One region of the Photobacterium sp. TY1-4 genome, then DNA from elsewhere that is predicted to be linked to it. Evidence: riboswitches for the same ligand, from Rfam matches in the RefSeq annotation. Region 1 holds a riboswitch; the other holds the start of a gene.
The links. A riboswitch is a leader RNA that binds a small molecule or an ion and turns the genes downstream of it on or off. The one in region 1 is predicted to bind lysine.
Positions count from the first base shown of each region.

Region 1 (3,205 bases):
ACCCGGCACAGTTGGCTGAGCGCTGCCACGGCGGCTTCCGGGAGTTGCGGTGCGCCGCCGGCGGTGTCAGTTTTATCCAGGGTCAGGGAAACGCTGACTTCGGAGGTCGTAATGAGATCGACCGAGACTTTGTGCTCGGCCAGGATCCGGAACACCTCCGCCAGGAAACCGTAGGCATGGAACATGTTCAGGCTGGTCAGGGTCACCATGGTCTGGTTGCAACGTAGGGCAAGGGCCCGGAACAGCGGCGCATCACTGACCTGATCACGGATCCAGGTCCCGCCTTGCTCCGGCGCACGGGATGATCCGATAAACACCGGGATCTGCTGGCGGATCGCCGGGACCAGCGTGGACGGGTGCAGGATCTTGGCTCCGAAGTTAGCCATCTCGGACGCTTCACTGAAACTGATCTCCCGGATGGGTTTCGCTGCGGCGGTGATCCGGGGATCGGTGGTATACATGCCCGGTACATCGGTCCAGATTTCCAGCGTCGTTGCACGGATCGCTTCGGCAACCAACGCCGCGCTGTAGTCACTGCCGCCCCGGCCCAGAGTGGTGGTATTCCCGTCTGGATCGGCGCCGATAAAGCCCTGGCTGACCACGACCTGCTGGGCCAGCAACGGCTCCAGATGGGTTGTGGCCAGTGCACGAATGTCATCCGGTTGTGGGATCGCTTTGCCGAACTGATTGTCGGTGCGCAGGATGTCACGGATATCGACACGCACCGCGTTTACGCCCAGCTCGCAGAGGATCTGGGTAAACAGGTGGGTCGACAGGAGCTCGCCATTGGCAACCAGCTGATCGGTCAGCTGGGCACTCGGCTGGGTTGCAGCCTGCGCGGCCAGTGTTGCGATGCTGTCGAGATGGTCATTGAGCGCCGGCGTGATAAGTTCCGGCGATACTAGCTCGTTCAGGACGGCGTAGTGAATATCTTTCAGTTGGGTCAGTAATTGCTGGCGTCGGTCCGCGTCCCGGACCCCGCCGGCCAGTTCAACCAACAGGTTGGTGACGCCGGAGCAGGCGCTGATCAGGGCCACCCGGGCTGCCGGGTTATGTTTGATGATCATGGCACTGCGGTGCATGGCGGTAAAATCGGCAACACTGGTGCCGCCGAATTTGGCGACGGTCAGGGTGGCGGCGTTATCAACAGGGCTCAAAGCAAGTCTCCCAATATCAGTAATGGTGATGAAGATAGGGATTGACTCGGGAGGTTAGTTCCCGACATCCAATTGTCAGGAGAGCAAATCGGTGAGACGGATAGTTCGCGCTACAACCAGAAGCTCCCCACCTTTCACGACGAAAGGTGACAGCCAGAAGGATTCAGCCTTACTGGCCGATACTGTGGTTCCCCAACCCGGCAGTATCTCGGCGTTACTCCCCCTTGCCAGGATGCCTTGGGGTGGGGCCCCGCAAACCTGGTTACCTGGGTAACGCTCCTCTTCTGTTTTTTCCTGCTGACACTTTGGTCATCAGGGTGAACAAAAAACGTTCTTCATTGAAGCGGATTTACCAGGGGCTTGTCAATGGGCGGATGAAAAATTATGCGGGGAAAATGCAAGGGTGGTCGTTCTAGGGCGCAGGGTTGCGTCCGGGGGCAATTCCCTGAATACTGGACTATTCCCTGAAGCGTTACCGGTGTCGGTGGCCGCTCAGAGAATCATGAACGCTTACCCAGGAGATATAATAATGACAATCGGTAGTTTTTACCCACCACAACGTACCCTGATGGGCCCGGGCCCGTCAGATATCTACCCGCAAGTGTTGCAGGCGCTGAGTCGTCCGACCGTCGGCCACTTAGATCCGTTGTTTATCGGCATGATGGATGAGCTGAAACAGTTGCTGCAGTATGCCTTCCAGACCCAGAACCCGTTCACTATTGCCGTGTCTGCGCCGGGCAGCGCCGGCATGGAAGCGTGTTTCGTGAACCTGGTCGAGCCGGGCGATAAGGTGATCGTCTGCCGCAACGGCGTGTTTGGCGACCGGATGCGGGAAAATGTCGAGCGCTGCGGCGGAGAGGCGGTGATGGTTGAGAACACCTGGGGAGATCCGGTCGATCCGCAGTTGGTCGCCCAGGCGTTGGACGCCAACCCGGATGCAAAAATCGTTGCTTTTGTCCATGCTGAAACCTCGACCGGTGCCCTGACCGATGCCGAAGCGATTGCCAAACTGGCCCGCCAGCACGATTGCCTGACCATTGTCGATGCCGTCACCTCACTGGGCGGCGTCCCGTTGCTGGTGGACGAGTGGCAACTGGATGCGGTGTATTCAGGCAGCCAGAAGTGTTTGTCCTGTGTGCCGGGCCTGTCGCCGCTGACCTTCTCGCCGCGAGCGGTGGAGAAAATTCAGCAGCGCCAAAGCAAGGTTCAGAGCTGGTTCCTCGATCAAAGCCTGGTGCTGGGATACTGGAGCGGTGAAGGCAAACGCAGCTATCACCATACTGCGCCGGTAAACAGCCTGTACGCCCTGCATGAAGCGCTGGTGTTGCTGAAAAATGAAGGACTGGAAAATGCGTGGCAGCGTCATCAGGATACACACTGGGAGCTGCGTGACGGGCTGGAGAAACTCGGGATTGAATTTGTGGTCAATGAAGCGTACCGCTTGCCGCAGCTCAATGCGGTGTACATCCCGGACGGTGTCGATGATGCGCAGGTGCGTCAGACCCTGCTGGAGCGTTACAACCTGGAAATTGGTGCCGGACTGGGCGCCTTGGCCGGGAAGGCGTGGCGGATTGGCCTGATGGGATATGCCGCCCGTAGTGAAAATGTAGCGCTGTGCCTGAAGGCGCTGGAGACGACGCTGAAGTAAGTCAGCTCGGCATCAACCGGAGGCCCGGCACGTGTGCTGGGGGCAGGATCAACAACGGCTACCTCGGTAGCCGTTGTTTCGTGTTTTGTGGCGTTTACTTGGTCTGCGGCGGACAAGCGTTAGTGCACAGGCGTCCGCTTGCCCGGTTCCGGTGTGCTCGCTATTGCGGGATGGTAGACGGCAGGTTCGGCGTCACTCCCTGGCTGAGTGAGGGTAGGTTACCCTCAAAGAGGGGGGTCAGTGCGGCCGGGCTGAAATCATGGGCAGGGAACAGGTACTCGGCTTCCTGGCGGATCTGGGCGGCCCGTGTCGGATTGTCCAGCAACTGGTAGGCGGCGATGAGGTTCTGGTACAAGGCCGGCCTCGGCCAGCTTTTGGCTTTCTCGGTTGCCCAGTCCAC
Region 1 is NZ_CP099734.1:313,383-316,587, forward strand. Features, by position in the region: gene lysC (lysine-sensitive aspartokinase 3) at 1-1,157, opposite strand, end outside; lysine riboswitch at 1,270-1,449, opposite strand; gene NH461_RS01555 (pyridoxal-phosphate-dependent aminotransferase family protein) at 1,687-2,805, shown strand; gene NH461_RS01560 (PglL family O-oligosaccharyltransferase) at 2,966-3,205, opposite strand, start outside.

Region 2 (3,205 bases), 1.1 Mb from region 1:
TCGATGGTAAAAAAGTGGTGGGGACCGCGCAGCGCGTATTGCTGAAAAAAGGCGGCGGTCAGGTTGTCCTTTCGCAAGCCTGTATTTTGCTTGAGGGCAAGATGGATGAAATCGTCAAACCGGTGCAACTGTGCAATCAGATTTGCAACCACGACGCACGAATCCTGGCGAGCGTACATACTCCGCTGTTTGAACACCTGCAATCCCGACCTGCCGTGGACGCGCTGTTCCAACAGTTGACCAGTGCCTTCTTGCAATCCTCTTCCCTGCCCCAAGCCGGATCGCGTCCTGAAAAATTGGCCTAATCACTCCCTGTCCGGCTGTCCTTATCGCCGGGCAGAGATATTCCCGAGCAAATGTTATGAATATGTTGAATATCCATATCAGGCATGGCACTCTTCCCGGTACAGTCTAATTGTATAATAAATCAATCATGGCGCTACGCATGAGCCTCATGACCGAGGCAAGCGGCGACGCTCTGCCAGCCCGAACGATTGTGGTATCCCCTTGGATTGACATTGACTCAAATCACTTCACGTTGAAAAGATAATCATGCAAACCGACACACAACAGGATTTAATCCCGGAGACTCGCCTCCACGAGTTCACCTACACAGATGTCTGGAACGGCTTTACGCAATTGGTCCCCCTCTCCTTTTTCGTCATCGTTTTCGGGATCGCATTCGGGGTGGCTTCGGCGCAAACCGGGCTGGACAACATTTCAACCATGCTGATGAGTGCCCTGGTATTCGCCGGCGCATCTCAGTTCGCAACCTTGGATCTATGGGGAGCCGACGTGCCCATCATTCCGGTGATAGTCACCGTCTTTGCCATTAATGCACGGCATCTGCTCATGGGGGCAACACTCTACCCGTGGTTGCGTGAATTGCCACCAGCGAAACGCTACGGGGTGATGCTGCTGGCATCGGATGCGAACTGGGCCATGTCGATGCAGGCTTTCAGCCGCAAAGAGCCCGGTCTGGGCCTGCTGATCGGCGGCGGGCTTGCATTGTGGTCATTCTGGATAATCGGCACCTGGCTTGGGCTGTATTTCGGCAATGCCATTTCTGATCCGGTCAGCCTCGGGCTGGATATGGTGATGGGCTGTTTTTTGCTGTCCATGATTGGCGTGGGCCCGAAGAACCTGCGCGTGTTTGCTATTTGGGCTGCCGCTGCCGGGTCATCTCTGCTGGCCTATTGGTATTTACCTGAGAACAGCCATGTCGTTGTCGGTGCGATTGCCGGGGGAACGCTGGGCGCATTTTGGACGGAGAAAAAGTCATGAGCATTGAAACCAGCTTTAGCGGTACCTTATTGATTATCCTGATCATGGCACTGGTGACCCTCGCCACGCGCTGGGGCGGGGTGTTTATCATGTCGTTCATTCCGATTGGCTACCGGGTACAGCAGTTTATTACCGCAATGTCCGGCTCGGTGCTGGTTGCCTTATTGGCGCCTTTGGCCGTCGAGGGCGATCTGGGCGCCCGTCTGGCGCTACTCTCAACCGCCGTCGTGATGTTTATCTGGCAGAAACCCCTCCCGGCGATCACCGCAGGGATCATCGCCGCGGCACTCACCCGGCAGTTTTGAGGACTTTGACGGCGAGTGGTGAAATAAAATGAGCTAAAGCCGCATAAAAAATCATGACGGAGATTGACATCCCGTCACCATTGATGATTGAATCAAATCATTCCCTCTCATAGGGATCAGAAGAGGCGCGTTAACCAGGTAGTCTGTCGGAGGTATCCAAATACCGCTGAACACAGATCAGGGGGCTTAACGCCGAGGTAAGTTTGTATTTGGAAGCAAGCTTATCGGTCACTGGGGCTGAATCCCCAGGGCTGTCACCGCTGGTGGAGAGCTTCTGGTGTTTGTGCTTTTTTGCCCTCAAGAATGGCTCACAGCCATCGGCTTTCTTCGCAATGCCAAGCTCTCTAAACGGATAACAATGACATTCGGATTAGAGATGCCAATTCACAATTCATGCCCTACAACAGAACATCTGGTATCGCCGCAAGCCACGTCACTCAACCAGACAACGCTATGGACGGCTTTGATCACCCCTTTTCACGACGATGAGTCGGTTGACTTTGAGACACTGACCCAACTGGCCACCGAACAAGACGCCGTCGGTAACGGGATCCTGCTGCTTGGCAGTACCGGGGAAGCACTGGCGATGACACCGACCGAGCAGCAAGCGGTGGTTCGTCATGTATGTGCGCTGGAGCTGTCCGCGCCGCTGATGGTCGGCGTCGGCGGTTTCCAGCTTCAGCAGCAACTGCAATGGCTGACCTTCTTAGCCGATTATCCGATTGATGCCCTGCTGCTCCCGGTCCCTTTGTATGCAAAACCCGGCGCAGCCAGCCAGCAAAAATGGTTCGAAGCCCTGCTGGATGCCAGCCGCTGGCCTTGCATGATTTATAATGTGCCCTCACGAACTGGTGCCGCTCTGGATGCGCAAACTCTGGGCGCAATTTCCGCCCATCCGAATGCCTGGGCGGTCAAGGAAGCCAGTGGCAGCGTGGAGGTGTTCACCCGTTATACGCAAGCCGCCCCGACGCTGCAGTTTTTCTGTGGTGACGATGCGCTGTTTGTTGATTTTGCTGCAGCAGGGGCCTGTGGTCTGGTGTCCGTGGCGGGGAATGCCTGGCCGGAAGCAACCGCCCTGTACGTTCGCCAAACTCTGAGCCAGACGGCATCCAGCGTTCAACAAGTACCAAGCTTTCAGCAGGAGCCAAATTTTCAACAGGAACCAAGCTTTAAACAACTGTGGCAAAGCGCGGGCAACAGCCTGTTTTGCGCGGCGAACCCAATCGCGGTCAAAGCCCTGATGCAGCACCAGGGGCGTCTGCGCCACGCCGGGCTGCGTCCACCGCTGTATATGGACGAATTACCGGAACTGACGCCGGTTCTCAATGCCAATCACGACATTAATCAGTGGATGCACAGCTGCCAGGATCAATCATAATGACGACTTCGCCCGATAACGAGTTCCTTATGATCACAACCACAACTGTTAAAGTCGGTGAGCAACCCACCGGCAATCCGATGGAAGTCCCGGTCATCCATATTCAGGGCCAGGGCAATGGTCCGCGTGTTTATATCCAGGCCAATATCCATGGTGCGGAAGTTCAGGGCAATGCGGTCATTTACCAATTGCTGAATCTGTTTCGTCAACATCCCCCGCTCGGGGATGTGGTGATGGT
Region 2 is NZ_CP099734.1:1,394,245-1,397,449, reverse strand. Features, by position in the region: gene NH461_RS06640 (biotin/lipoate A/B protein ligase family protein) at 1-305, shown strand, start outside; gene NH461_RS06635 (AzlC family ABC transporter permease) at 553-1,284, shown strand; gene NH461_RS06630 (AzlD family protein) at 1,281-1,589, shown strand; lysine riboswitch at 1,702-1,871, shown strand; gene dapA (4-hydroxy-tetrahydrodipicolinate synthase) at 1,948-2,967, shown strand; gene NH461_RS06620 (succinylglutamate desuccinylase/aspartoacylase family protein) at 2,997-3,205, shown strand, end outside.
Region 2: another riboswitch for lysine. It lies ahead of dapA (4-hydroxy-tetrahydrodipicolinate synthase); the one in region 1 lies ahead of lysC (lysine-sensitive aspartokinase 3).